DNA from 4 places in the Gordonia sp. ABKF26 genome. Region 1 is predicted to be linked to each of the others. Evidence: riboswitches for the same ligand, from Rfam matches in the RefSeq annotation. Region 1 holds a riboswitch; each other region holds the start of a gene.

Region 1 (7,473 bases):
GGTCGCTGATCGACACGATGGTGTTGTTGAACGTCGACTTGATGTGCGCGTGGCCGTGCGGGACGTTCTTCTTATCGCGACGGCGGGTGCCCTTCTTGGGGCCTGCGCTACGTGACTTCGGAGGCATTACTTCTTCTTCCCGGCGATGGTCTTCTTCGGGCCCTTGCGAGTGCGGGCATTGGTCTTGGTGCGCTGTCCGCGCACAGGCAGGCCACGACGGTGGCGCAGACCCTGGTAGCAGCCGATCTCGATCTTGCGACGGATGTCGGCCTGCACCTCGCGACGCAGGTCACCCTCGACCTTCACCGAGGCTTCGATGTACTCACGCAGCTTCGAGACGTCTGCGTCGGTGAGATCCTTGGCTCGCAGGTCGGGGCTCAGGCCCGTTCCCTCGAGGATCTCCTTGGAGGTGGTACGCCCAACTCCATAGATGTAGGTCAGTGCGATCTCCAGCCGCTTCTCGCGGGGGAGATCCACACCAGCAACACGTGCCATGTGGCGGATTTCCTTTTCGATTCTCAGAGGTCTGCTCCCAGTCCGTCCCGCGAGCTGGTGCCGAACCGTGTGTCCGGCCTCGTGGGCTCCGGCCTCTGATCCGGAGGTAGGCGGTGACGCGTCTGTCGCCGCTGGTGTTGGGAGGTCCTTGTGTGTTCAGTTGTCGATCTTCAGTTGTTCTGACTCAAGCGACCCGGAGGGTGCGCGTGATCAGCCCTGACGCTGCTTGTGACGCAGGTTCTCGCAGATCACCATGACCCGACCGTTGCGGCGGATCACCTTGCACTTCTCGCAGATCGGCTTGACGCTCGGCTGAACCTTCACGTCAATCTCTCCTGCTCGGCTCGCCCGCGCGCACGCCGAAAGCGGCCGTGCACGTGGGTGTCGGTCTCCTCCCGAACGGATGTCCGGGAAGTCTGTCCCCGGCATCGCCGGGAAAGTCTCACTTGTAGCGGTACACGATTCGCCCACGAGCCAGGTCGTAGGGCGAGAGTTCCACGACGACCCGATCCTCGGGCAGGATGCGGATGTAGTGCTGTCGCATCTTGCCGCTGATGTGGGCGAGAACCTTGTGTCCGTTCTCCAGCTCAATACGAAACATCGCATTGGGCAGGGGTTCGATCACTCGACCCTCGACCTCGATGGCCCCGTCTTTCTTCGCCATGTCCTCCGCGATCCTGGCCGTGACCACGACATCCGGGTGATGCCGCGGCGCATCGGCCGGGTTGAATCAGTGTTTGTCCGTTAGGGTGTGGGCACCGGTCCGCGAGGACCTGCACCCGGTGTGCGCCGACCGGGCCCACGTGCTGACACGCTGATGCCCGGCACGCGATGCGCACCGACGATCCATGTTACGCGAACGAGCAGGCCAGGCCAAATGCGTGCTCAGCGCCACGGAGAGAGGCCGCACCGGATGGGCACTGTCGACGACTATCTCGACGGACTCGACCCCGCCGACCGCGAGGTGGTCGGACGCATCTACGCCGTCGCCCGCACCGCGGTCCCCGACACCGCTCAGGGCAAGGGCTACGGCATGCCGGCCCTGACATATCGCGGGAGCCCGCTCCTCTCGGTGATGCGCACCAAGAAGCACATCGGTCTGTACCCGTTCAGCCCGGAGGCGGTCGACGCCGGGCGACCGTTCCTCGACGGTTTCGACGTGGAGAAGGGCACCGTTCGGTTTCAGCCGGGGGCTCCTCCTTCCGACGATGCGATCCGCGCGATGATGTCGTTTCGGCGCGATCAGATCGACGGCTGACCGCCCGACGTCGAACTACCGGTGTTCAGCGGGTCGACTTTGCTGGGCTAGGGTCGAAGACGCATGTGGTTCGCCGCGTCGGAGGTCGTGTCAGCTCTCCGTCCGCGGCGTCGAGTCGCCGGCATCCCGCCGGCGGACGAGAGGGAATCCGGTTCGAATCCGGAGCTGTCCCCGCAGCGGTATGCCGTAACGACCACCGTCATCAGCACTGAGCTCCGGCTTGGGAAGCGACGGTCAGTAGGAACTTCGATCAGAGGGATCTCGATCGAGAGCGACGGTGAGCCCGAAGACCTGCCAGGTGTACCGGACGCGCCGCGTCCGGTGGCTCGCCGCCTCGAGGATTGGGCGCAGGTCGAACCGGCGATCGTCGCGCGCCCTCTGCCGGGCGTGACGTGGGTCCGATCGATCTCCCCTGCTGGGCGGTGAACCATCCACCGTCAGTAGGAGAAGTCGACGTCCATGTCCGACACCGTCCGCCGCAGCTCCGCGGCACCGTTCACCACCACCGTCCTCGGCACCGCACGCATCGGCCCCCGGCGCGAACTGAAGAGGGCCGTCGAAAGCTATTGGTCCGGCCGCATCGACCGGACCGAGCTCGCCACCGTCGCGCAGCGCCTACGCAGCGAGCAGTGGGCCGAGCTCACCGAGGCCGGCCACGACTCCGTCCCGGTCAACACGTTCTCGTACTACGACCAGGTGCTCGACACCACGGTCCTCCTCGACGCACTGCCGCCGAGGTTCGCCGAGATCGACGATCCGCTCGATCGCTACTTCGCGGCGGCCCGCGGAACCGCCGAGGTGACCCCACTCGAGATGACCAAATGGTTCGACACCAATTACCACTACCTGGTCCCCGAGATCGGCCCGTCGACCACGTTCCGGTTGAATCCGGCGAAGGTACTGGCCGAGGTCGCCGAAGCCGGGGAGCTGGGTCTCCCGGCCCGCCCGGTGATCGTCGGCCCGGTGACGTTCCTGGCGCTGTCGAAGGCGGTCGACGGGGCGGGTGCGCCGCTCGATCGCCTCGACGAGTTGGTGCCCCTGTACCGAGACCTCCTGACGCGGTTGGCTGACGCCGGCGTCGAGTGGGTTCAGCTGGACGAACCCGTCCTGGTGACCGATGCCGCCGCGGACCTGGGTCCGCGGACCGAATCGGTGTACAACGCCCTGGGCTCCCACGAGCGCCGTCCGGCCATCGCGGTGGCGACGTACTTCGGTGACGCCGGTGATCGGTTGGCACACTTGGCCCGGACGCCGATCGAGGCCATCGCGGTCGACCTCGTCGACGGCTCGGTCGAGACGGTGGCCGGCACCCCGGGCCTGGCCGACAAGCTGCTGATCGCCGGCGTGGTGGACGGCCGCAACGTGTGGCGCACCGACCTGGACCAGGCCGCGGCGACGCTGGCCACCGTGCTCGGTTCCGCCCGCTCGGTCGCCGTGTCGACGTCGTGCTCGACCCTGCATGTCCCCTACACCGTGGACGCGGAGGACGAGCTCGACACCAACCTTCGCGGTTGGCTCGCGTTCGCTGCCGAGAAGTTCCGCGAGGTGGCGGTGTTGTCGTCGGCGTTGAGCGAGGGGCGCGCTGCTCAGGCCGCCGCCTTCGCCGAGAGCTCGACGGCACTGGCCAGCCGTGCCACTGATACTCGCCTGCACAACGCCGACGTCCGCGCACGCCTGGACGCCGTCACCGATGCCGACGCGACGCGCGGCCCGGCCGAGCAACGGCTCGCCGCACAGAAGGAACATCTGGGACTGCCCCCGCTCCCGACCACCACGATCGGTTCCTACCCACAGACCTCGGCCATCCGACTGGCGCGGGCCGCGCTCCGCTCGGGCGAGATCGATCGCGCCGAGTATGAGAACCGGATGAAGACGGAGATCGCGGATGTCGTGGCCCTGCAGGAGTCGATCGGCCTCGACGTTCTCGTCCACGGGGAACCCGAGCGCAACGACATGGTGCAGTACTTCGCCGAACAATTCGAGGGCTACTTCGCGACGGCGAACGGTTGGGTGCAGTCCTACGGCTCGCGGTGCGTGCGGCCACCGATCCTGTTCGGCGATGTGAGCCGACCGAAGCAGATGACAGTCGACTGGATCACCTACGCACAGACGCTGACCAGCAAGCCGGTCAAGGGCATGCTGACCGGCCCGGTGACGATTCTTGCCTGGTCTTTCGTTCGCAACGACCAGCCACTGTCGGCGTCTGCCGAGCAGATCGCGCTCGCCATCCGTGACGAGACCGTCGACCTCGAGAGGGCAGGGGTCGGGATCATCCAGGTCGACGAACCCGCTCTGCGCGAGTTGCTGCCGTTGCGTGACGCGGACAAGCCCGCGTACCTGGCGTGGGCCGTTCGGGCGTTCCGCATCGCGACCTCCGGGGTCCGCGACGATACGCAGATCCACACGCACCTCTGCTATTCGGAATTCGGCGAGGTCATCGGAGCGATCGCCGACCTCGACGCCGACGTCACCTCGATCGAGGCGGCGCGGTCGCACATGGAGGTGCTCGACGACCTCGACGAGGCCGGCTTCCGTAACGCGGTGGGCCCGGGTGTGTACGACATCCACTCACCGCGCGTGCCCGACCAGGACGAGATCTTCTCGGCCCTGTCCTCGGCATTGTCGAGCGTCGGCGCCGGGCGCCTGTGGGTCAACCCGGACTGCGGTCTCAAGACCCGCGGGACCCCGGAGGTGGTGGACTCGCTCACCAACATGGTGGCCGCGGCAACACGACTGCGCGAGACGATCCCGCTGTCCGGCTAGGCAGTCAACCGGCGCCACAAATGACCCCGGCCGTCGCACTCTCCCGTGAGTGCGACGGCCGCGGTCTGCAATGCCGACTGCGTTGTTGTGCGTCAACCGATCTCGACGAGCAGATCGCCAGGCGCGACCTGCGTGATCGCGTCGATCGCCAGCCTCGCGACCCTGCCGCCGACGGGTGCGGTGATGGTGGCCTCCATCTTCATGGCCTCGATGGTGCCGATGGCCGCGCCGGCGGCGACCTCGTCGCCGACACCGACACTCAGCGAGACGACCCCGGCGAACGGTGCGCCGACGTGACGGGGATTGGACCGGTCCACCTTCTCGGCGACGGCCACCTCGGCGTCGACCGATCGATCGCGCACCTGCACCGGCCGCAGCTGTCCGTTGAGGATGCACATGACGGTGCGCATGCCCTTGTCGTCGGGTTCACTGATCGCCTCGAGTCCGATGAGCAACTCCACACCCGGTTCGAGCTCGACGCGGTGCTCCTCGCCGTACCGCAGGCCGTAGAAGAACTGGTTCGCCGACAGTCGTGAGGTGTCGCCGTAGGTTTCTTGATGGTCGTCGAACTCCTTTGTGGGGCCGGGGAACAGGAGCCGGCTGAGGGTGTGCTGCCGTTTCGGTCCTGGCGTGTCGAGTGCCACCGAGTCCTTGGCCGACAGGCCCTCGGTCGACGCCGCGTCGGCGCGTCCTTCGAGCGCGACCGTTCGCAACGGTTCCGGCCACCCGCCGGCCGGGTCGCCGAGCTCGCCGCGCAGGAAGCCGATCACCGAGTCCGGGATGTCGTGGGACCGCGGATCGGCGGCGAACTCTTCGGCGGTGATCCCCTTGCCCACCAGTGCCAGCGCGAGATCGCCCACGACCTTCGACGACGGGGTGACCTTGATCAGCCTGCCCAACATGCGGTCGGCGTCGGCATATGCTTCCTCGACCGCCTCGAACCGGTTCCCGAGCCCGAGCGCGATGGCTTGTTGCCGCAGGTTCGACAGTTGCCCGCCCGGGATCTCATGGGTGTACACACGTCCGGTCGGCGACGGAAGCCCGGATTCGAAGGGCGCGTACACTTTTCGCAGCGCTTCCCAGTATGGTTCGAGATCGCAGACCGCCTGGAGGTCGAGGCCGGTGTCGCGGTCGGAATGCGCGGCCGCGGCGACGATAGCGGACAGCGCGGGCTGGCTGGTGGTGCCGGCCAGCGCGGCGCTGGCGCCGTCGACCGCTGACGCTCCGGCCTGCCACGCTGCGAGATAGGTCGCCAACTGCCCACCGGGGGTGTCGTGGGTGTGCACGTGCACCGGTAGGTCGAATTCGCGACGCAACGCCGACACCAGCGTTGTCGCAGCAGGGGCACGCAGCAGCCCGGCCATGTCCTTGATGGCCAGCACGTGCGCACCGGCGCCGACGATCTGTTCGGCCAGGCGGAGATAGTAGTCGAGGGTGTAGAGGTCCTCGTCCGGATTCGCCAGGTCACCGGTGTACGACATGGCCACTTCCGCCACCGCCGTGCCGGTCTCGCGGACCGCGTCGATCGCCGGTCGCATCGCCTCGATGTTGTTGAGCGCGTCAAAGATCCGGAAGATGTCGATGCCGGTTTCGGTCGCCTCGGCGACGAACGCGGTCGTCACCTTCGTCGGATACGGGGTGTAGCCGACTGTGTTCGCGCCACGCAGCAGCATCTGCAGGCAGATGTTGGGCACCGCCTCGCGCAGCTGTGCCAGCCGGTCCCACGGGTCTTCCTTGAGGAAGCGCAACGCGACGTCGTAGGTGGCACCACCCCAGCATTCCAGCGACAGCAACTGCGGGGTCATGGCTGCCACGTACGGGGCGACCATCATCAGGCCGTTGGTGCGCACCCGGGTTGCCAACAGTGACTGATGGGCGTCGCGGAAGGTTGTGTCGGTGACACCCAGTGCTTTCGAATCGCGCAGGTCGTCGGCGAAACCCTGTGGTCCCAACGCGAGCAGTCGCTGCCGGGACCCGTCCGGCGGCGATGCCAGTGTCGCCCGGTCCAGGATGGGTAGCTTGTCGCGCGGGTAGACCGTGGTCGGGCGCTCGCCGTGGGGCTTGTTGACGGTGACATCGGCCAGGTACGTCAGGATCTTGGTGCCGCGATCCGCCGACGACCTCGACGTCAGGAGCCAGGGCCTGTCCTCGATGAACGAGGTCGTGACCCGGCCCTCCCGGAAGTCGACATCGTCGAGCACCGCCTGCAGGAACGGGATGTTCGTGGCCACACCGCGGATGCGGAACTCGGCCACCGCGCGCCGGGCACGGCGCACCGCGGTCGCGAAATCACTCCCACGACAGGTCAGTTTGACGAGCATGGAGTCGAAGTGACCGCTGACCTCCCCACCGAGTACCGCGCCACCATCCAGGCGCACCCCGGCACCCCCGGGACTGCGGTAGGCGGTGATACGCCCGACGGCAGGCCGGAAGTCGTCGGCCGGATCCTCGGTGGTGATGCGGCACTGCATCGCCGCACCGCGGATCTGTAGCCCGTCCTGACTCAGACCCAGGTCGTCCAACGTTTCGCCCGAGGCGATACGCAATTGCGCGGCCACCAGATCCACGTCGGTGATCTCCTCGGTCACCGTGTGTTCGACCTGGATGCGCGGATTCATCTCGATGAACACGTGCCTGCCCTGTTCATCGAGCAGGAACTCCACGGTCCCGGCGCAGGTGTATCCGATGTGACGAGCGAATGCGACGGCGTCGGAACAGATCTGTTCGCGCAACTCCGGCGACAGGTTCGGCGCCGGGGCAAGTTCGATCACCTTCTGATGGCGCCGCTGCACCGAGCAGTCCCGCTCGAACAGATGGACCACGTTGCCCTGGGTGTCGGCAAGGATCTGCACCTCGATGTGGCGCGGGTTGACAACAGCCTGCTCCAGGAACACCGTCGCATCACCGAAAGCGGCCTCGGCCTCGCGGGAGGCTGCTTTGATCGCCTCGGCCAGGTC
Region 2 (7,473 bases), 2.8 Mb from region 1:
CAATCTGCCGCACGGTACGGGTAAGACCGCCCGCGTGATCGTGTTCGCCGCAGGCGACAAGGCCGCCGAGGCCACCGCCGCCGGTGCCGACGAGGTCGGCGCCGAGGATCTGATCGAGCGCATCCAGGGCGGTTGGCTGGACTTCGACGCCGCGATCGCCACCCCGGATCAGATGGCCAAGGTCGGCCGCATCGCGCGTGTCCTCGGACCCCGCGGCCTGATGCCGAACCCGAAGACGGGCACCGTGACCACCGACGTCACCAAGGCCGTCAACGACATCAAGGGCGGCAAGATCAACTTCCGCGTCGACAAGGCTGCGAACCTGCACTTCGTCATCGGCAAGGCGTCGTTCGACCCGGCCAAGCTGGCCGAGAACTACGGCGCTGCGTTCGACGAGATCATGCGCGCCAAGCCGTCGGCTGCCAAGGGCCGCTACATCAAGAAGGTCACCGTCTCCACCACGACGGGCCCGGGCATCCCGGTCGACCCGGCGGTCACCCGCAACTTCGCGGAGGCACCGCAGGCCTGATCTCGCATCAGGCGTACTGAACACCCACGAGGGGCCCGGCATTTCGATGCCGGGCCCCTCGTGTTGTTTCTGCGTGGTCCGCTCGCCGTGTCGCGTGCACTCACGCGTGGTCGGCGAGGATGCGTGCGAGGGCTGCTTCGACCGGGGTCAGTGGTGGGGTGGTGGGATGCTTCGGCAGTGTTCGCGGGTGGACGAGTTCGCGGTAGGCGAGTTCGAGACGCCGACCGCTGTCGCCATTGCCGACGGCGTCGGGGCGCGACTGGTCGCCGGGCCCTTTGCCCCCTGAGGAGCGCCCGAAGCTTGCGGAGGGCGCGTCACGAAGGGTCCGGCGACCGAGTCTGCGAAACCCTCGGGTGGTCGGTCCGTGGATCTCGGCGCGTATGTCGCGTAGGTGTTCGGCGAACCGCCGGGGTATGTCGGGTCGGCGGTTGAGGTGTTCGGGGTTGGGTGGTGCGCCGGGTTCGGCGTTGAGTCGCCAGATGCAGCGGCCTTCGTCGGGTCCGGTCCGTGCGATTCGGGTGGTGTATTGCCCGGGTGCGTCGCCGACCATGCGGTTGTGTCGTGGGCAGGCGGGTGCGAGGTCGTCGATGTCGGTGAGACCGCCCTTGGCCCAGTCCTTGTGGGCGTGATGGAGTTCGACCTGGGTGGCGGGCTGATCGCAGCCGGGTGCCGAGCACACTTCACCGTCGGGGCGCGCGAAGGACACGAGGCGTTGTTCGCGGGTCGCCAGACGTCTGCCTCGCCCGAAGTACAGCGGGACGGCGGTGGCGTCCTTGAAGATCGCCAACCACGGCTGAACCTCGCCGGCCATCGCGACTAGGTCAGCGATGGGCAGCAGGGTGCCGGTGGCGGTGGTGGCGAGTCCGGCTTCGCGGATCAGGTCGCCCAGATCGGCTTTGATGATCAGATGGGCGGGCAGGCCGCGGTGCGACGTTCCGAGAATCCCGTCGGCGAAACCGGCGGCCAGTGCGGCGTCGAGGGCGTCGTGATTTGTCTGGGCGGGGGTGCGTTGGTCGCGGTCGGCTGCGGTGGCCAGGGCGTCGGGGTCGGCGGTGCCGGCCGGTCCGCTGGGTGAGGCGGGGTCGTCGGGGTTGTTGAGTCCGGGTTTGCCCCAGACGGCGAACATCATCGTGAGCCGGGCGTGGAGTGCGGGAGTGAGGGTGCCGGAGATGGTGGCGGTGCCGTCGGCGCGTTGGCGTCCGATCCACAGGCCGCGGCGCCGTTTCTGGTCGGTGTCGTCGGACAGGGTGCCGTCGGGGTCGAGGTGAGCGAGGAGCCGCGCGCCGAGTTGGGTGATGTCGGCGGGTGTGTGATCGGCGGCGATCTCGGCCATCTGACGCTCGGCAGCGACTTTCACATCATGCTCGACGGCGTGGGGAATCCGGTCGAGGACATCGAGGGCGGCCTGCACGTGTGCAGAGCCAACCGCTCCCGCAGCGAACGCCTCAGCGAGGCAGGGGTGTTCGGGCGGTAGGACCTCGCCGCCGAGGCTGGTGCGGGTGGCGGTGGCGTCCATCTGCTTACGACGCCGCATCGGGTTCGACACCCGCAGCCGATGGGTCATGAACTGCATGAGCGTGCGGCAGCCGGCCTTGCGGGGCAGGTCGCGAGCCTCGACCTGATCGATCTGCCGGTCACCGGCGACTGTCAACCGTGCGATGGCACGTTCGGTCTCGGCTGCCACGTCAGTCAACTCGGCGTCGGCACATGGCGCCAGGTCCACGGACTGCAGTTCGTCGAGGATCGCATGCAACTCGGTGACGAGTTCGACGGCTCGCGGTTTCGGCGTGGCTGATTCGTCAGACATGGCCACCCCCCGAGAACCGTTGCTGCGAATGTACGTTCGAGTGTACACCGACACGGCTACATCGCAACCTCTAAAGCTCTGTTGTGCAACGGTATTCGTCGGCCAAGAGTTGTCGGTGCCTCATGGTAGGGGCCTGAATGCAGTCAGGTGTTGCGAACATCGACGGTGGGCGCACTGGATCCCCCAGGGGCGGCGGCACGACAATCGCCGCCGCCCGCGTGCTCTACGGGCGTTCGGCGACTCACTGCAGCCAGTTGTTGCCCCCGAGGTCCAGCTGCGCGACGTCGAGGCTCGGGGTGATTCCGGATTCCGGTGCGAGGCCGTGGTTCTCGAGGACATTGCGCATGATCTCGGCGGCGTCGATGTTCAGCGGGCTCGACACCCACATTGCGTACGGCAGGTTCACGAATCGGTTCTCGCGTACCGCCTTGAGATTGCGGCTGGCCGGGTTGGACCGCAGCGCGGCGATCTTCTCCTCGACCGTCTGACCGGGGTAGTCCACGAACACGATGACGTCGGGGTCCGCGGTGGTGAGCCGTTCCCAGCTGACGGCGGTCCACGTGTCGTCGATGTCCTCGGTCGCATTGCGGGCGCCCGCGGCGTCGATGATGCCCTGCGGGCCGCCGTAGGACCCGGAGGAGAAGATGGTGTCGGAGACGCTGTCGAAGACGAAGACCGTGGGCTTGTCGGCGGGTTGCGGTGCGGCGCGGAGCTTCTCGAGGCGGTCGGCGACCTCGTCGGCCGCGGCGGCGCCCTGGTCCGGGTTGCCGGTGATGGTTCCGATGTTGCGCAGGTCGGTGTCGAGCGCGACCCACGGGTCCATGGTGCCGCGCTGCGCCTCACCCTCGACCTGCCGGCACGCCTCGGACAGCTGGTAGACGTCGATGCCGTGGGATGCGAGGATCTCCGGCGTGATCCCGCGGGACTCGCTCATGCCGTAGTTGTATCCGGCATAGAGCACCTGGGGCTTCGCGGCGACGATGTTCTCGAGCGTGGGACGCTCGGCCGCGACCTCGTTCAGGGTGTCCACCTGAGGTCCGTACTCGAGCCGGAGAACATCTTTGTCGCGGGCGAGCGCACTGACCGCCACCATGTTGTCGCGGGCGCCCGCCGCCAGGGCGATCGCGATCATGCCACCGTCGTTGACGAACAGCCGGTCGAGCGGCTGGGGGAAATCGACGTCGGCTCCACAATTGGCCACCGTCACAGTGTTTTCGGTGGCCGCGGTGCTGTCGGTCGAGCATGCGGCAACCGCGCCCAGGGTCAGTGCGGCGACCAGGACGGCGGCGGTCGGGTGGACTCGGGAGGTGCGCGTACTCAAGGGATGTCCTCTCACAGGGTGTCTGTCGTCAGAGCTCGGGGAGCAGAAGTGTTGGGGGAGTTCAGCAGGAGGTGTGGCAGGCCCGTCGCCGGGTGGGTGACAACGGTCCCGGACACCTCGAAGACGGCCGCCAGCAGATCCGGCGTCAGCACGTCGACGGGTCGGCCCTGGGCGACCACGCCGCCGTCGGACACCACTGCGACACAATCGAAGTGCCGCAGGACGAGGTCGAGGTCGTGCATCGCTGCCAGCACGGTGGCGTCGAGTTCGTCGAGGATCTCCATCAGCCGCAGGCGCCAGGCCGCGTCCAGATGATTGGTGGGTTCGTCGAGCACCAGGATCGGCGTCTGCTGTGCGAGTGCACGGGCGAGGACGACGCGATGCCGCTCGCCACCGGACAGGTGGGTGCACGAGCGGGCGCCCCAGCCGTCGAGGCCGACCTGCGCGAGCACCGCGCCGACCACCGTCGAGTCGTCGGCGTCCCCGGTGGACCAGGCCGACCGGTACGGGGTCCGGCCCAGGCCGACCGCCTCCGCGACCGTCAGTTCGGCCGAGGGCTGTTCCTCCTGGCCCACCACCGCTATCGAGCGGGCCCGCTGCCGCGACGGGAGTCGATGCAGGTCCTCGCCACCCACGTCGATGGTGCCGGCGACGGGACGTTCGAGCCCACACAGCGTGCGCAACAGGGTGGTCTTGCCGGAACCGTTGGGGCCGACGATGGCCAGTCGGGTGCCCGCCGGGACGTCGAGATCGACATCGCGCAGGACGACGCGGCCGCCCCGTCGACACGCGAGTGCGTTCGCGCGCAACGCCATCGAGCGGATCGGTGGTGGATTGGTCATGAGCCGCCGCCGAACACATACTGGCGTCGACCCATGAGGAACAGGAAGATCGGCGCGCCGATCAACCCGGTGACGATGCCCAGGGGCATCTCCCGAGGCGCGGCCGCGACCCGCGAGATGACGTCGACCCACACCAGGAACAGCGCGCCGCCGCATACCGCCACCGGCAGCATCGCGCGGTGGGTGGCGCCGACGAGCAGCCGGGCGGCGTGCGGGACGATCAGACCGACGAAGCCGATCCCACCCGCCACCGCGACGAGCACGCCCACCAGGACGCCCTGGATCCCGAAGAGCGCGTTGCGCATCGCGCGTACCGGTACACCCAGCGACGTCGCGGTGTCGGTGCCGGCCGCGTAGGCGTCGAGCCAGGAGTGGATGGCGAGCATCGCCACGATGGTGACCAGCACGACCACCCCGGCGATCTGCACCTTCGCCCAGGTGGCGCCGGCGACGCTGCCGAGCATCCAGAACATCACGTTGTCGGCGGCGTGGGGATCCGCGGCGGTGAACACGAGGAGCGACGACAACGCCATGAACGCCGAGGACAACACGACGCCGGACAGGATGAGTCGCAGCGCGGTCAACCCGCCCTGGGCGCGGGCGACGAGGTACACCGTGACGGTGGCCGCGAGCGCGCCGAGGAGCGCGCCGCCGGAGAGTGCCCACACCCCGAGGCCGCCCAGCACGCCGAGGGTCATGACGGCGGTGGCCCCGACCGCCGCGCCGGCGGACACGCCGAGCAGGTACGGCTCGGCGAGGGGGTTGCGGACCAGGGCCTGCATGAGAGCGCCGGCCAGTGCGAGTCCGGCGCCGACGAGCGCGGCCAGGACGGACCGCGGCAGCCGGAGATCCCAGATGATCACCGCGTGCGCGGAATCGGTCTCGGCGCCGGTCAGGCGTCCGGCGACGGTGTGCCAGACGTCGCCGACGGGGATGGTCTCGGCGCCGAACGCGGTGGCCAGGGCGATGCTGAGGAGCGTGAGGACGAGCAGAACTGCGGCTAGCGGCGTCGACGGGAGTCGCCGTACCGGCGGGGCGGTGGCGATCTCGGTCGTGCCGTCGATACGACGGGACACGGACTGTACTGCCTTACGGTCTGGGTATCTGTGCGCGAGATACACGGTGGACTCGAGCGAGAGCGGCCGGTATTCGGACTCGGGTTCGTCCGGAGCCGGCGCCTTCCCGGGTCGCCCCAGTGGCTGTGTGCCGGTTCCGTCCCCCATACCGCTGCGCGCCAGTCCCGGATTCGCACCGGATTCCCTGACACCCACGTGTGCGGGTGTGACCGTTCTCGCCGCACACGCTATCAACACCGTCCAGCGGATCGGTGGGCGGTCGGCGTGCGTCCCCGGACAGCGGCCGTGCGAGGACCTACGCTGGATGCCGACGATCGATGAACCCGACGCGGAAACGGTGAACCGATGGACGTACGAGACACGAAGCTGGCCATCATCGGGGCGGGTGCGGTGGGCACCGCGATCGCCTACTCCTCGCTCATCCGGGGTGTTGCACGGACCATCGCGCTCCTCGACATCAACGCCGCGAAGGTGACCGCCGAGGTGCTCGACATGTCCCACGGGCTCGAGTTCGTCCCGCGTGCCGACATCATCGGCTCCGACGACGTGTCGGTGTGCGCGGACGCCGACGTCGTCGTCTTCACCGCCGGTGCGAAGCAGAAGCCGGGTCAGTCGCGTCTCGAATTGGCCGAGGCCACAATCGGTCTGACGCGCGCCATCCTCCCGGGGGTGCTCGAGGTGGCCCCGAATGCGATCTACGTGATGGTCACCAATCCGGTCGACGTCGTCACCTACGCCGCCCAGCAGATCAGCGGGTTGTCGCCCAGCCGGATCTTCGGCTCGGGCACCGTGCTCGACTCGTCCCGGCTGCGTTTCCTCATCGCGCAGCATTGCGGTGTCGCGGTGCAGAGCGTGCACTCCTACATCGCCGGCGAGCACGGCGACACCGAGATCCCGCTGTGGAGCTCGGCGACGATCGGTGGGGTGCCGCTGACGTCGTGGACCCCGCTGCCCGGTCGTCCGGCGCTGGATGTGGTTGCACGCGAACGCATCCACCACGAGGTCGTGCATGCCGCCTACACCATCATCGAGGGCAAGGGGGCCACGAACTATGCGATCGGTCTGGCGTCGACGCGCATCGTCGAGGCGATCCTGAACAACGAGCACCGGGTGCTGCCGGTGTCGACGCGGACCGACGGGATCGAAGGACTCGACGGAGTGTGTCTCTCGCTGCCGACCGTCGTCGACCGCGGCGGCGCCCAGACCCGGCTCGACGTCCCGCTCTCGGATGCGGAGCGAGCCGGTCTGCTCGCGTCGGCGGAGACGCTGCGGGGGATGCAGGCCCGGTTCGGGCTGTAGTCGGGGTCAGGCCGGCACGGTGGTGCGCAGGAACTGCAGCTGGTCGGCGACGACCTTCTCGAAGTCCTCGCCGATGTAGATGTCGAAGTGCCCGACCGGGTATCGGATGACCCGGGCTCCGGGTGCGCGCCGCGCGTAGGCGATCGTCGAGCGTGCCGGTGCCACCGTGTCCCCGTCGCACACGCACAGCAGGGTCGGGCAGTCGAGATCTTTCAATGCCCGGCCGGGTGAGTGCAACGGAATGGTCAGTCCGACCCGCGCGGCCACCTCGTTGGGCAGTTCGAGACCGTCGGGAACCAGTGGGAGATATCCCGACACCGCGTCCGGTGCGGTCATCAGCGCCGCCGATCCCGGTTCGCCGGCCAGGCCGACCATGACCGGCGGCCTGCGCAGTGCGGATCCGGCCAGATCCGCGAGTGCCCGAACGGTCACCTTCGCCCCGGACACCACGCCCAGGGCCGCGGTCGACGCAGGTCCGCTGGTGAATGGGCACTGGGAGATCACCGCTGCCACCCGGCCGTCGCGTTTGCCGGCGACGAGCACGTGTCCGCCGCCGAAGGAGGTGCCCCACAGCACTATTCGTGAGGTGTCGACGCCGG
Region 3 (7,473 bases), 1.2 Mb from region 1:
GGCCCGGCCGGGCCACATGGTCGCGATCGTCGGTCCGACCGGTGCGGGCAAGACCACCCTGGTCAACCTGATCATGCGGTTCTACGACGTCGACTCCGGGGTCATCCGGGTCGATGGTGTCGACTCGACCGAGATGACACGGGACGACCTGCGCGAACGCACCGGCATGGTGTTGCAGGACTCATGGCTCTTCGGCGGCACGATCTACGACAACATCGCCTACGGCGACCCCACCGCCTCTCGCGACGAAGTGATGGACGCGGCCCGGATGAGTCACGTGCACCACTTCGTGCGGACCCTCCCCGATGGTTACGACACGGTTCTCGACGACGAGGGCGGCGGGGTGAGCGCCGGTGAGCGGCAGCTCATCACGATCGCGCGGGCCTTCCTCGCCCGCCCCACGATCCTGATCCTCGACGAGGCGACGAGCTCGGTGGACACCCGCACCGAGCTGCTCATCCAGAAGGCGATGGCGAACCTGCGGTCGGACCGCACGAGTTTCGTCATCGCCCACCGGTTGTCGACGGTGCGCGACGCCGACGTCATCGTCGTCATGGAGGACGGGCACATCGTCGAGCAGGGCAGCCACGACGAACTGCTCGCCGCCCGCGGCGCGTACTGCCGGCTCTACGAGAGCCAGTTCACCGGGGCCATCGAGGCGAGCTGACCCTTCGTGACGCTCGCAAGCTCGCTCCTCAGGGAGCAGGATGACGCGCTCGCAAGCTCGCACCTCAGGGAGCAGTAAAGGCGGCCCACCCCCGCTCCCTGAGGAGCGCCCGGAGCTTGCGGAGGGCGCGTCACGAAGGGTCTGGCGACCCACTCAGCGTGGCAGTCGGTTCGCATTCGGCCCGGCACCGGCGACCAGGTCCACGGCGTGGGCAGGTTCGAGACGGCCGTACCACTCCCCGGCCGGGTTGACGATCGCGAGCGGGCCCAGGTTGCAGGGACTCAGGCAGCCTGTGCCGGTGACCTTGGTCGGGGTCCCCTTGGAGGTCGCGGTGAGTTGGCGGTGAAGTGGTCCGGCACCATAGGCCATGCAGCGCGGGCCTTTACAGACGAGCACGTGTCGGTCGTGATCCTCGATCACCGACCAGGCCGGACTGCGATAGGACGCCGGTGATACTCGGATGTCCTCGGCAGGAACCCGCTCGATGGCGTCGGCGAGGTCGGCGACCACCGCTCCGGCGATGTCCGGTTCGATGATCGAGATGTCGAGACCGACACCGGACCGACTCTCCCGCCAGTTCGCCACCGCCCGCTTGGTCCAGGTCACCAGGTACTTGTCGCGCGGGATCGCCACCGGGACGAGGTTGACGGCCGACAGCCCGTCACCGGCCGCGCGGTCGAGCTCGTCATGGACGGTGGGTGTCGAGATGTCCAGGTAGGCGAGCCCGACATCACGGGCACTGCGCGCCCGCAGTCGGTCGACCATCGCCACCGCCGACGCCTCGTCCAGTCCGCTCACCGTCGGGCGGAGCACGACGACGATCCGGCAGTCTTTCGAGGTGGTCATCCGCCGAGCGTCTCCGCGAAGTCGATCCCGCTGCCGGGGACCAATCCGTACTCCTCGAGGGACTTCCGCAGCTCTTCGGCGCCATAGATGTTCGGGTAGCCGGAGGTGAACATCGCCAGCGGCAGGACCACGAACCTGTTGTCCCGGACAGCCGCGGTGTCACGGAGTCCTGCCCGGGCCTTGATGGCGTCGATCTTGCCCTGGACTTCGTCCGGACTCTTCTTGTAGTCCATGATCACGATGACATCCGGGTCTGCCGAGGCAACGGTTTCCCAACTCGCCCGGAACCAGGTGTTGTCGACGTCGGCGAAGACGTTCGCCCCGCCCGCGACATCGATGATCCCGTTCGGCGCTCCGTTGCCACCGCTGGTGTACAGGTCCTCCTCACCGCTGTCATAGATCAGGACACGCGGCGCCACTGCCGGACGCGGCGCGCCCTGCAGCCGGCGCAGTCGATCGTCGAGTTCGGTCCCGGCAGCGGCGGCGGCCTCCTCGGTCCCGAAGAGGATTCCGTAGTTCTTCACGTCGGCTCGCAACGCATCCCAGGGATCCATGGTGCCGAGCTTGTCCGGGGCGTCACCGCCCTGGCGGCAACTGTCGGAGATGATGTACGACGCAATGCCGTTGGCCTGCAACGACTCGGGCGTCACACCCGATGCGCCCTTGAACAGTCCGCTGTAGGAACCAACCACCAGATCGGCGTCCGCGCCGAGTGCCGTCTCCATGGTGATGGTGCTGCCCTCGAGGTGGGGGACGTCGGCGATCCCAGGGCCGAACATCGACTCCATCACCGGATCATTGTTCTTGTTCAGCGACACTGCGGCAAGCTTGTCGAGTCCCCCGACCTTGAGGATCGTTCCGACGTTGGCCCCGTTGCTCGTTGCGACCACGCGCTCGACCGGCACCTCGTAGGCCACTTCGGCGCCGCAGTTGGTCAGCGTCGCCGACTCTCGTTCTGCCGCGTCGTCGGTGGGCGGAGTGGCACTGCAACCGGCCAGCACAAGGGCCGCAGCCAACGCTGCCGTCGCGAGGGGCGTTCGGAAGTGCCTTGTGGTGGTTCTCGTCATCGTGTCTCCATTGTCGGTGTCGAATCAGTTGGCGGGCAGGTGGTCGTGACCGGGATCGCGCAGCGGCAGCGGCGTATCCAGCGACGCGCCCGGGGTCGACTCGAATACGAGATGCGTTCGGCCTGTGTCGCTGTTGAGAACGCGGTGGGCGGAGACCCCGAAGACCTCGGCGACGACTGCGGGATCGAGCGCGGTGGCGGCGTCGCCGTGCGCGCGGATTCTGCCGTCGTTCAGCACGTACACCGAATCGCAGTGGCGAGCAGCCAGATCGAGGTCGTGAAGCGACACGAGGACCGTGGTTCCCAACGTTCGCACGAGCCCCAGCAGGTCCAGCTGGTGCCGGATGTCGAGGTGATTGGTCGGTTCGTCGAGAACGAGTACGCCACAATCCTGGGCGAGTCCTCTGGCCAGGGCGACGCGGCGTCGTTCACCACCGGAGAGGTGGTCGACGGCGGCGTCCCGGTGCTCGATCATCCCGACCGATCGCAGAGCTGCTTCCACCGCGGCGCGGTCATCGGTGCGACCCATACTCCACGGCGGTGCGTAAGGAAGCCGCCCCAACGAGACGTACTCGTGCACCAGCATGTCGGCGGGTAGGTCCACTTCCTGCGGCACGAAGGCGATCTGCTTGGCCCGGTCCCGGACGCTCATCGATTCGGTTGCCCGGCCGTCGACGGTGACCGTGCCACGCCGCGGTCCGAGCAACCCGACGACCGACCTCAGCAAAGTCGACTTGCCGGACCCGTTGGGACCGACGAGGCCGACGATGTCACCTGCCCGCACGTCGAGTGAAATGTCCTGCAACACCGGGTGATCGTCGATCCACACCTCGACCCCGGACGCTGCGATCCCGACCGGTGTGCGACTCATGCGGCGGCACCGAACTGGTAGCGGCGCCGGCCGAGGATGAACAAGAACAGCGGCGCACCGATGACTCCGGTGACCACGCTGAGCGGGATCTCGACCGGCCGCAACGCAATCCGGGCGACGACGTCGACGAGAACCAGGAAGACCGCGCCGATCAGGGCTGAGGTGGGCAGGACCCAACGGTGCCGGGAGCCGACGAGAATGCGTGCGATGTGGGGGATCACCAATCCCACGAACGCGATGGCCCCCGACACCGCGACCATCGTGCCGACCATCACCGCGAGGAGCGCGAACAACAGGTTTCGTAGCAACGGGACGCGAACGCCCACCGCGGCGGCGACATCGGGTCCGGCCGAGAGGGCGTCGAGCCACCCATGGAGTGCGAAAGCGATCGCGGTGCAGGTCACGACGACCGAGACCGGCAGCAGCAGCTTGCCCCACGATGCGCCGGCAAGACTGCCGAGCAGCCAGAACAGGACCGATTGAGCGGCCTGCGAATCGTTGGTGCGCAGCACGAGGAAGCTGGCGATGGCGGACAGCGCCGATGCGGCAACGGTTCCGGTGAGCACCAGCCGGAGCGGAGTGATACCACCCTGGCTCATGGTGATCGCGAAGACGAGCAGCGCGGCTCCCAGTGCGCCTGCCATTGCTCCGAGGCTCAGCGACCACAACCCGAAGCCGGCAAGGAACCCGGTGGTGATCACCGATGTCGCCCCGACTGCCGCACCAGACGAGACGCCGAGAAGGTGCGGGTCGGCCAGCGCATTGCGGACCAGGGTCTGGACCAGCACCCCCGCAACGGCAAGACCCGCGCCGACCACCAGCCCGAGCAGGATTCGCGGCATCCGGATGTCCCAGACGATCGCAAGCTGGGTACGCGTGACGGCAGGCCCACCGAACCGTGAGGCGATCACGTCGACGACCGTGGACACGGGCAGCACTTCAGCGCCCGAGCACAGGGCGAGAAACGCAGCGGCCAGACCCAACCCGAGCACGACGACAACGACGACCACGGGACGGCGTCGTCTCGTGCGTCTGTGCGTGCGCGGCAGTACCGGCGCCCTGCGGGCACCATCGATCAACATGTGTCGTCGGTCCATCCTCGTGGCGTGACAAGCAGCATCGAGGCTGGTATCTGGCTGAGTCAGTGCGTCGAGGTCATCGACGCGCCGAGTTCACAGTGGCGGGACCGCGCCGGAGTCGAACCGGCTTCCCAGGGATCTCGATGCGACGAGACTACGACATACCCGACAGTCTCCGACACCGCGCCCCGACGACACGGGCGTCAGGGTCGCTCGTTGCGCCCCGCCCGCTCGACGAGGGCGGCGACGCGCTTGGTCTTGGTCTCCGGTCGTTTCGCCAGGGCGATCTGCGACAGTCCGAACTTGCGCGCACTCGGCGGAAACGCATCCCAGTTGGCCCGCGCGACGGGGTCGGCGTCGAGCGCGGCGGCGAGTTCGGGGGACTCGATCAGCGCCTCGGCGTCGTCGAACATCGTCCAGAGACCGCGGGCCTGGGCGTCGTCGATCACGGCTTGCCCCGCGGGCTGAATCCGACCGGCGGCCGCGAGGTCGGCGACACGCGCCTTGTTCGACGCCGACCATCCGCTGTTGCGTCCGCGCCGGGTGAACCACATGCCGCGGCGGCGGTCGTCGATGACGCGGGTGTGGCCGTCGATCCAGCCCCAGCACAGCGCCTCGCGAACGCACTCGTCGTAGTCGATCGGTTCCCGGCCCGATCCCTTGCGCCAGAACACCAGCCACACGCCGCCGGATGAGTCGTGGTTGTCCCGCAACCACTCTCGCCATGCCTCGATCGTGTCCACGGCGAGCTTCGGCGCATCGGGGTCGGCCATGCGTTCACCCTAATCAGCCGGGCCTCGTCTCGGTACAGTTGAGCCGTGAACGAGATCGTCAGCTTCGCGACGGACAACTGGTGGCTGATCTTCCCCATCGGCGCTGTCGTCGGCGGGTGGGCGGGGTCGATCGGGAAGTACAACGAGAAGCGGCGCAAGGACAAGATCGAGCTCGCCCGGATCAAGGCGAACGCGCAGACCGAGCAGCTCAAACTCACGACGACGTCGGCCGACCAGGTGCGCCGGACCCTCCGCCAGCACGACTCGCTGAACGAGAAGTGGTTCGGTTACGAGCTCGATCTCGCGACGCTCATCGAGTACCCGATGATGACCGACATGCGAGAACCGCTGACCCTCGCGTTCCACCGCGCCCGGGTCCGCGCCGACGATCTGCGACCCGAGCCGGGCGCCAAGGCGCCGCTGCCCGATTCGATGTCCCCGGCAGACTTCGCCGAGTACCGCGACGCCGTGGGCGAATACGCCGCGGCATTCGACGCAGCCGAACGAGAGTCCCGGCGGCGCAGGCAAACCGACTTCTCACCCGTCGAACGCGAAGCCCTGGACCGGGCGCGCAAGCTGATCGGCGTGGCCGCCGACTCCGCGGCCACACTCGCAGAGCGGCAGGCGGCCTACAAGAAGGCCCGGGCCGAACTCGAGGGCATCATCGACGTTCCGCAGGTGGCCGCGGCGCAGCTCGAACGGCAGATCGCCGGCGCTCTCGAGCGCGGCTCGGAGTGATCAGAGGTCCGGGATCGGCAGGTCCAGGTTCGGCGAGATGATCCCGCCGTCGACCTCGAGGATCTTGCCGGTGACGTACGCGCCGGCCGGGGACGCCAGGTAGAGGGCGGCCGCGGCGATGTCCTCCGGGTCGCCGAGTCGGTGCAGCGGAGTCGATGTCTCGACTGCGGTACGCATTCCGTCGTCGCCCGCGACGATCTCCAGCGCCGATGTCAGGATGGCGCCCGGTGCGATGCCGTTGACCCGGATCTTCGGATTCAGATCCATCGCCGCGATGCGCGTGTAATGCGCGAGAGCAGCTTTCGCGGTGCCGTAGGCGGCGTAGGCACGTCCGGGCAGGCGGCCCACCGCCGACGTGATGTTGATGATCGAACCCCGGCCGCTGGTCGCGAGGATCTGCTTGGAGCCGGCGACGACCAATGCGTGCGCGTTACCGACATTGAAGTCGAAGGCATCTCGCAGGTGCTTGGGGCTGGTGTCGAACAGAGGCCGGGGCATCGCCCCGCCGACGTTGTTCACCACGGTGTCGAGCCGCCCGAACTCGTCGACCGCGGTCTGCGCGAGCGCCGCCGCCGCATCGGGGTCGCCGAGGTCCACGGAGACGGTGCGCGCGCGTCGGCCCGCCGCGCGGACCCGTTCGGCGACCTGCTCGAGGTCGGATTCACTGCGGGCCGCGATCACCACGTCGCCGCCGGCCTCGGCGAAGGCGAGCGCGATCGCCGCCCCGAGGCCCCTGCTCGCGCCGGTCACGATGGCCACCTGGTCGTCTATCCGGAATCTGTCGAGAATCACCCGTCGACCATGCCACGCCGGGACCAAAAACGAGAACGTGTTCTAGAAATCGGCCGGAAACAGCAGGTCGTGGTCTCAGTAGTCGCGGCCGGCGGACACCACGGAGAGCAGTTCCTCGCCCGCGGCGAACCTGCGGAGGTTCTCGGCGACCCACGGTGCGAGCTCGCGCGTCAATCCCGACGCCGGGTTGGCGACATGCGGGGTGATGATCACGTTCGGCAGGGACCAGAGCGGATGGTCGTCGGCGGGCGGTTCCGGATCGGTCACGTCGAGGGCCGCGCCCGCGATCTGGCCGTCGGCCAGCGCCCGGTACAGAGCTTCCTCGTCGACGAGCGGGCCGCGCGCGATGTTGACCACCCACGCATGGTCGGGCAGCGCCGCGAGGCTCTCGGCGTTGATCATGTGCCGGGTCTCGGGCGTCGCCGGCGCCGCCAGCACCACGTGGTCGATGGTTCCCCACAGCTCGTCCAACTCGTCGGACCGTCGGATCTCGTGCGCACCGGGCACGTCGCGGCCCGATCGGTTCACCGCGACGACGCGGGCACCGCACGCCCGGAGACGTGGGGCGAGGGAGGCACCGATCCCGCCGGCACCGACGATGGCGACGGTGGCGCCGTGCAGCGACCGGACCGCGGTGTCGA
Region 4 (7,473 bases), 2.7 Mb from region 1:
CGGGATCGAGGTCGGCGTTGTACCGGTCCTGGGCGGTGTCGGTGACCTCGAAGGTCGACCGGCCGCTGCGGGACAGCTCGGAGAGTGCCTTGCTCATGTAGTACGCCTGCGGTTCCAGCATGAGCACGATCGAGCTGTGACCCAGATTGGTGTTGGGGCCGTACAGGAAGAACAGGTTGGGGAAGCCGTGGATCTCGACGCCGCGGTAGGCGCGCGGCGATCCCGCCCACGCCTGGGCCAGGGTGCGCCCGTCGCGTCCGGTGATCGCCGACGCGATCGGCGGTTCGGTGGGGGTGAACCCGGTGGCGAAGACGACCGTGTCGACCTCGTGTTCGCGGCCCTGGTCGTCGACGGCGCCGCGTGCGGTGAGGCGGGTGATCGCGCCGGTCACCGTTGCATTGTCGCGCTGCAACGCGGGGAACCATTTGTTGGTCAACAGCATCCGCTTGCAACCGATGGTGTAGTCGGGGGTGAGCCGACGGCGCAGGTCGCCGTCACGGACCTGGATCCGCAGCTGCGCCAGCGCGATGGTCTTGGCGATCGGGAGCAGTTTGGGGTTGCGGGCCATCATCAGGACGTAGGCCTCGCGATAGGTCCACACCATCCGCCGGACGAGCCGGTGGACACCGGGGACGCGGCGATAGAGTGCGCGTTCGAGGGAACCGATGGTGCGGTCCAGACGCGGCACGACCCAAGCGGGAGTGCGCTGGAAGACCGTGAGATGTCCGACCTCGTCGACGATCTCGGGCACGATCTGGATCGCCGACGCGCCGGTGCCGACGATCGCGACGCGACGTCCGCGGAGGTCGTGGGAGTGGTCCCACTGAGCGGAGTGGAACACGGTGCCGGTGAACTCATCGGCTCCGGCGACCGGTGGCAGACCCGGCTCGGACAGCGCTCCCGGTGCCGCGACCAGGTAGCGGCAGCGGATCTCGCCATCCGTCGTGACCACGATCCATTCCTGCGCCGCGCCGTCCCAGTGAGCCGATGTGAGTGCACAGTTGTAACGGATCTGGTCGGCGAAATCGGCTGCGACCGAACGTAGATACTGGTGGATCTCGTGGCGGCGACCGTAGGTGTTGGACCAGTCCGGGTTGGGGGCGAAGGACAGGGAGTACAGCGACGTCGGGACGTCGCAGGCCGCGCCCGGGTAGTCGTTCTCGCGCCAGACCCCACCCGCGCCGTCGCCACGTTCGATGGCCAGCGTCTGCAACTGCGGATGATCCGTGCGAAGACGATGCAGGGCGGCGAGACCGCCGAATCCGACGCCGACGACGAGGACGTCCACGCGCCGGGGCAGCGTGTTCTGCTGCGGGAGAGTCGGACTGGGTTCAGTCATGGGTCAGGAGTTCCTTCCATACGGGCAGGAGGTGGTCGAGCAGCGCGCGGTCGGCGTCGGGTGAGCGCAGGATGCGCGACACCGCCAATCCGCGTGCGAGTTCGATGGAGAGTTCGAGTTCCGCGGCGGTGTACCGGTCGCCGAACAACTCGGCACAACCGACGGCGAGTGCGTCGGACACCTGCTGTTCGAGCGGGATGATCGCGGTTCGCAATCCGACGTCGCAGCGGGCGGCGACCCACAGCTCGAGAGCGGCGTCGAACAGCGGGCCGCTGAATGCCTCGATGAGTATCTCGAGTCCCTCGTCACCCGTCCGGGGCCGCGACAGGATCTCTGCCAGCCGACGCTCGACCAGGTGTCCGACCGCGGCGACCACCAGTGATTCCCGGGTGGGGAAGTGATGCAGGAGAGCGCCGCGGGAGATACCCGCTCGGCGGTTGACCTCCTGCGTCGTGGTGGCGGCGTAGCCGACGTCGACCAGGGCGTCGACGGTCGCGTCGAGGATGAGCGCACGCGTGGTCGCGGTGCGTTCGGCCTGCGTGCGTCGGCGCGGGGCTCGGGTGGGCTCGGTCACATCGACGACGATAGCACAAACAGTCCGGACTGCTTGTAAGTTCCGGGGATCATCCACCGCACGCCGCATGCGATGTCGTGATTGTCCACTCCGTACGATGACCGGGACGCAAGGGAACCCGGTGCGAATCCGGGGCTGTCCCGCAACTGTGACCCGACCTCGATCGGGAAGCCAGATCGCTTGCGTCTTCGCGACCCACGAGGATGGACATGAAAAATTCAAGATCGACAGCTGCGCACGCAGCTCCCGAATTGACCCGACGCCGGCTGCTACGCGGAGCCGGTGGGATCGCCGGCCTCGCCGGTCTCGGCGCGGTGGGCCTGCTCGCCGGTTGTGCCGACCGGCCGAGCCCGGCAGGCGCTCCGAGCGGCGGTACCCCGGTCCCCGGCGGCACATTGCGCGTCGTCTTCGCGGGCACCTCGGCGACCGCCGATGTCCTCGACCCGCACGTCGTCGGCCACTCGGCGGGTGGCGCACTGTCCAAGGCGGTGTGGGATCACCTCGTCGACTACAACAACGACCTCACCCTCGACTATCGGCTCGCCGAGTCGCTGGAACCCAACGCCGACGGCTCGCAGTGGCGGATGGCGCTGCGCCGGGGCGTCGAGTTCAGTGACGGTTCGCCGTTCACGTCTCGCGATGTCATGTGGAGTCTCGAGCGCATGCTCGACGAGGAGAAACCGTCGGCCGGTGACCTCGACATCATCGACCTGTCCCGCACCAGGCCCGACGGCGATCACGCCGTCGTGGTGTCGATGAGAGAACCCGTCGCCGACTTCGGTTCGGTGCTCGCCGGTTGGTACGTCTACGTGATCAAGGACGGTACGACGGAATTCACGCCGTCGTCGCTTCCCGTGGGGACCGGCCCGTTCGTTCTGGAGTCGTGGTCGCCGGGCGACCGGTCGGTGTTGACCCGCAACGAGAGCCACTGGGATCAGCGGCCGCACCTCGACGGGCTGGAGATCCTTCAGGTCGCCGAAGCCGACGCCAGATTCAACGCGTTCGGCTCGCAGGAGGCCGACGTCGTCTACGAACTCTCGCCGGCGCAGGGCAACATCCTGCGATCGCAGTCCGACGTCTACCTCGTGACGCCGCCGGTGGGCACGATGAGCTCGTTCACGATGCGTACCGACCTCGCGCCGTTCGACGATCCGCGAGTACGCGAGGCCCTCAAGCTGTCGGTGGACCGGCAGGCGATGGTCGACAAGGTGTATTACGGGTTCGCCGAGGTCGGCAACGACCTGTACGGCAAGGGCGCACCGTTCTACGCCGACATGCCGCAACGCGCGTACGACCCGGAACGAGCTCGCCGCCTGCTCCGAGAGGCGGGCAAGGAGAACCTCGTCGTCACCCTGCACACCGCGGACGTCAGTCCCGGCCAGTTGGCCTCGGCGACCCTCTTCGCCGAGCAGGCCAAGGCCGCCGGGATCACCGTCAACCTCGCTGTCGAGCCGGGCGACACCTACTTCTCCCAGTTCGTCGGGTCAAAGCCCCTCACCCAGTCCGGTTGGTGGAACTACAGTCTGGACTACTTCTACGGGCAGACCCTCACCTCGGACGCCCCGGCCAACGCGACCGCCTGGCGTCGTCCCGCGTGGGATGCCACCTTCGCCCAGGCTCGCGCCGAGATGGAGCCGGCTCGCCGTGGTGAGTTGTACCGGGAACTGCAGGACGAACTCTGGAACGACAGCGGTTACCTCATCCACAGTTTCGCCCTGCAGCCGACGGGCGTCCGCAACACCGTGCAGGGCATCACCGACGGGGTGCCCGGCACCGGGCAGTGGGCCTCCTTCACGGGCACCTGGCTCCAGCAGCGCTAGGGGACTCGTCGTGTTGCGGTATGTCGCGGGCCGGTTGGCCGGGGCGTTGGCCGTGCTCGCTGTCGTTGCGGTGTCGATCTTCGTGCTCTTCGAACTGCTCCCGGGTGATGCCGCCACGACCCGGTTGTCGAGAGGAGCCGCGGGCCAACCGGATCCGGCTCAGGTGGCCGCTCTGCGCGCGGAACTGGGACTCGATCGTCCGGCAGTCGTACGGTTCCTCGACTGGGCAGGCGGTTTCCTCACCGGGGACCTCGGCGTGTCGCAACTCTCGGGCCGTCCGGTCGCCGAGATCCTCGACGGGCGACTCGCGAACTCGGTGATCCTCGCGATCGTCACCGTCGTCGTCCTGGTCCCGGCGGCGCTGGCGATCGGCGTCGCCGCCGGCGCACGGCCGGGTTCGCGCTGGGACCGGTTGCTCAGTACTGCGGCGCTCGCGGCGGAATCCGTCCCCGCGTTCGTGGTCGGTGTCGTACTGATTGCCTGGGTGGCGATCGGGATGGGGGTGCTGCCCGCGGTGTCGCTCGTACCGACGGGCACATCGGCGCTCGACCGTCCGGAGGTGCTGGTGCTACCGGTGCTGTGCCTGCTCATCGGGCTGGCACCGCATCCGGTGCGACTCGTCCGCGCCCAGATGGCGGAAGCGATGCGCGCGCCGTACATCTCGGCGGCGCGGGCGAACGGGGTCGGCGAATTCCGGCTCGTCGTGCGTCATGCGGCGCCCAACGCGATCTCCGCGTCGGTGCAACCGCTGGCGGGAGCCGTCGTCGGGCTCGTCGGCGGTATCGCGGTCATCGAAGTCGTGTTCGCGTATCCGGGTGTGGCGCACGAACTCCTGCGGGCCATCTCCGGACGCGATCTGATCTTCGTGCAGTCGGTGGCGGTGCTGTTGGCCGCGTACGGACTAGTCGTGTACCTGCTTGCCGACATCGTGGCACTCGGCTCGTCACCGGCCGCGCGTGGTGTCATCGGACGTGGGCGGTCATGAGTACGCGCTCTCGACGGCTCGTCGGCCCCGCTGCGGTGTTGGTCGTCCTCGTGATCGTCATCGTCCTCGGGCCGTTCGTCGCACCGTTCTCGCCGACCGCGATCGCCTCGGTGCCGTTCGAGACACCGTCGTCGAACCATTGGCTCGGAACCGATTTCGTCGGACGCGACGTCCTGTCGCGAGTCCTGCACGGTGGTCACCGGCTGGTGTTGATGACCGCGGTGGCGTTGTCGGTGTCGTACGTGGTCGGCGTTCTCCTCGGAGTCACCGCGGGAATGTCACGCCGGCTCGACGGCTGGGTGATGCGCCCGGTCGACGCGATCACCGTCCTGCCATGGTTTCTCCTGCTCGTGGTCATCGCGACGACGATGGGGAAGGGCCCGGTCGCGGTGTGCCTCACCGTCGGAGTCGCGACGGTGCCATGGGTGGCGAAGATCGTGCGGACGGCGACGATCGAACTCATGGACGCGGGTTTCGTCGAAGCCGCGATCGCCCGCGGCGAGACACTGCGATGGATCGCGGTGGCCCAGGTACTGCCGAACCTGCGGCCGGTGTTGCTGGCCGACGCCGGGATACGGGTCTCCGGAACCATCGCGCTCGTCACCGCGGGCAGCTTCCTCGGTCTCGGAGTGACTCAGCCACAGCCGGACTGGGCGTTGATGGTCACCGAGAACAAGGGCGGGATGGCGTTGACCCCCTGGCCGGTCGTCGTGCCTGCCGTATGCATCGCAGCGCTGGTCGTGGCGGTGAACCTGCTCGTCGACCGGTTGTCCGAACCCCCCGAGCCCTCACCTCGTGGTCCGCGACAACGTGTCCGGCGGCCGCTGGGCCGTCCGGATGCCACGGCCGGGAACCCGATATCGGTGTCGGGGCTCACGGTGGCGGCACCTGATGGCACCCCGCTCGTCGCGATCGACGCTCTCGAGGTCCGCCGTGGCGAGACCCTGGCCGTCGTCGGACCCTCCGGTGCCGGAAAGACCACGACGGCACTCGCTCTCGTCGACGCGCTGCCACCCGGATTCGTCACCGCCGGGACCGTGCGTGTGCAGGCTCCCGCCGACGGCGGTAGACGGCTCGGATACGTACCGCAGGACCCCGGTACCTCGCTCAACCCGTCCATGCGGATCGGTTCGGCCCTCCGAGAAGTCCGACGCGCCCACCGGTCGCGTCGTGCCCGGGACATCGAGATCCTGCTCGCCGAACTCGGATTGCCGACGGACCGCGAGTTCCTCCGCAGGTATCCGGCGCAGCTGTCCGGCGGCCAGCAACAACGGGTTCTCCTCGCGATCGCCCTCCTCGGCTCCCCGGGCGTGCTCGTCCTCGACGAGCCGACGAGCGGTCTGGACGCGGCCACGGCGGACGAACTGGTCGGGGTGTTGGACCGTCTCCGCAGTGGACGCACGGTCATCGTCATCACCCATGACCTGCACCGTATCTCGCGTATCGTCGATCGAGTCGTGATGCTCGACGGCGGGCGGATCACCGGTGAGTGCCAGGCCGACGAGTTACCTGCATCGCATGTTCCGGCGGCGGTGGCGCCCGCGGCCCGATTCGTCGACGACGCCGGCCCACGCGTCGTCGTGCGCGGCGTCACGGCAGGCCATGGCCGCGCCACCGTGCTGCACGACGTCTCGTTCGAGATCGGGCGGGGTGAGTGTCTGGCGATCGTCGGACGTTCGGGCGCCGGAAAGTCGACGCTCGCGCGGTGTCTGGCGGGTCTGCATCCCCCGACCGACGGTGAGCTGCTGCTCGACGGCGCGCGCCTGGCGTCGACCGCCCGTGACCGCAGCATCGATCAGCGGCGCGCGATCAGCATGGTCTACCAGAATCCGCGACGCAGCCTCGACCCCCGGCGGACGGTCGGCCGGGAACTGCGCCGGGTACTCCGGGTGTTGCGCGGACTCGACGGCGTTGCCGCGGACCGCGAGATCGCGTCATTGCTGGCGGCGGTCCACCTCTGCCCGGAGATGCTCGATCGCCGCCCCGGCGAGTTGTCCGGCGGCCAGATCCAGCGCGTGGCGATCGCACGGGCACTCGCCGGCGGTCCGGACGTCCTGATCTGCGATGAGATCACGTCGTCGCTGGACGAGGTGGCCGCGGACGCGGTCCTGAGGATCCTCGAGGAACTCCGGGCGACGGGAACCTCGATGCTGCTGATCTCCCACGATGCGCAGACCGTGCGGCGGATGGCCGATCAGGTCCGGACGATGATCGACGGCCGCGTAAGTTGGACGGCATGCGATTCGGACTCTTCATTCCGCAGGGCTGGCGTCTAGATCTCGTGGGTGTGGACCCCGCGGACCAGTGGGGGGTGATGTCCTCGGTCGCCGACCGCGCCGAGTCGGGCGGATGGGACTCGGTCTGGGTCTACGACCACTTCCACACCGTGCCGCTGCCGACGGACGAGGCCACCCACGAGGCCTGGACCCTGGTGGCCGCACTGGCCGCCACCACCAGTCGCGTGGAGATCGGCCAGATGTGCACCGCGATGAGTTACCGCAACCCGATGTACCTGGCCAAGGTCGCCGCCACCGCCGACCTGATCTCCGGGGGCCGCGTGCAGATGGGCATCGGCGGCGGTTGGTACGAACACGAATGGCGCGCATACGGATACGGATTCCCGTCGGCGGGCGAGCGCCTCGCGCGGCTCGACGAGGGCGTGCAGATCATGAAACAGGCCTGGGAACAGGGCCGCGCGACGCTCGACGGCAAGCACTACACCGTCGACGACGCCATCTGCGCCCCGCAGCCCACG

The links. Region 1 has a riboswitch for cobalamin ahead of metE (5-methyltetrahydropteroyltriglutamate--homocysteine S-methyltransferase). Riboswitches for the same ligand answer to the same signal wherever they lie in the genome.
Region 2: another riboswitch for cobalamin. It lies ahead of AB4Z55_RS22305 (iron ABC transporter permease); the one in region 1 lies ahead of metE (5-methyltetrahydropteroyltriglutamate--homocysteine S-methyltransferase).
Region 3: another riboswitch for cobalamin. It lies ahead of AB4Z55_RS04215 (iron ABC transporter permease); the one in region 1 lies ahead of metE (5-methyltetrahydropteroyltriglutamate--homocysteine S-methyltransferase).
Region 4: another riboswitch for cobalamin. It lies ahead of AB4Z55_RS21715 (ABC transporter substrate-binding protein); the one in region 1 lies ahead of metE (5-methyltetrahydropteroyltriglutamate--homocysteine S-methyltransferase).

What each region holds. Positions count from the first base shown of each region.
Region 1 covers NZ_JBGCVZ010000003.1:2,014,498-2,021,970, reverse strand. The annotation lists gene rpsK (30S ribosomal protein S11) at 1-127, opposite strand, end outside; gene rpsM (30S ribosomal protein S13) at 127-495, opposite strand; gene rpmJ (50S ribosomal protein L36) at 706-819, opposite strand; gene infA (translation initiation factor IF-1) at 938-1,159, opposite strand; gene AB4Z55_RS09365 (iron chaperone) at 1,409-1,753, shown strand; cobalamin riboswitch at 1,842-2,067, shown strand; gene metE (5-methyltetrahydropteroyltriglutamate--homocysteine S-methyltransferase) at 2,213-4,516, shown strand; gene AB4Z55_RS09355 (pyruvate carboxylase) at 4,609-7,473, opposite strand, start outside.
Region 2 covers NZ_JBGCVZ010000003.1:4,827,296-4,834,768, reverse strand. The annotation lists gene rplA (50S ribosomal protein L1) at 1-529, shown strand, start outside; gene AB4Z55_RS22320 (DUF222 domain-containing protein) at 630-2,336, opposite strand; gene AB4Z55_RS22315 (ABC transporter substrate-binding protein) at 2,578-3,657, opposite strand; gene AB4Z55_RS22310 (ABC transporter ATP-binding protein) at 3,669-4,499, opposite strand; gene AB4Z55_RS22305 (iron ABC transporter permease) at 4,496-5,575, opposite strand; cobalamin riboswitch at 5,622-5,804, opposite strand; gene AB4Z55_RS22300 (L-lactate dehydrogenase) at 5,921-6,874, shown strand; gene AB4Z55_RS22295 (alpha/beta fold hydrolase) at 6,881-7,473, opposite strand, start outside.
Region 3 covers NZ_JBGCVZ010000003.1:800,975-808,447, reverse strand. The annotation lists gene AB4Z55_RS04235 (ABC transporter ATP-binding protein) at 1-667, shown strand, start outside; gene AB4Z55_RS04230 ((2Fe-2S) ferredoxin domain-containing protein) at 821-1,513, opposite strand; gene AB4Z55_RS04225 (ABC transporter substrate-binding protein) at 1,510-2,580, opposite strand; gene AB4Z55_RS04220 (ABC transporter ATP-binding protein) at 2,605-3,450, opposite strand; gene AB4Z55_RS04215 (iron ABC transporter permease) at 3,447-4,460, opposite strand; cobalamin riboswitch at 4,556-4,703, opposite strand; gene AB4Z55_RS04210 (YdeI family protein) at 4,733-5,302, opposite strand; gene AB4Z55_RS04205 (hypothetical protein) at 5,348-6,040, shown strand; gene AB4Z55_RS04200 (SDR family oxidoreductase) at 6,041-6,832, opposite strand; gene AB4Z55_RS04195 (D-isomer specific 2-hydroxyacid dehydrogenase family protein) at 6,908-7,473, opposite strand, start outside.
Region 4 covers NZ_JBGCVZ010000003.1:4,688,373-4,695,845, reverse strand. The annotation lists gene AB4Z55_RS21725 (flavin-containing monooxygenase) at 1-1,339, opposite strand, end outside; gene AB4Z55_RS21720 (TetR/AcrR family transcriptional regulator) at 1,332-1,913, opposite strand; cobalamin riboswitch at 1,976-2,112, shown strand; gene AB4Z55_RS21715 (ABC transporter substrate-binding protein) at 2,123-3,733, shown strand; gene AB4Z55_RS21710 (ABC transporter permease) at 3,744-4,718, shown strand; gene AB4Z55_RS21705 (ATP-binding cassette domain-containing protein) at 4,715-6,994, shown strand; gene AB4Z55_RS21700 (LLM class F420-dependent oxidoreductase) at 6,955-7,473, shown strand, end outside.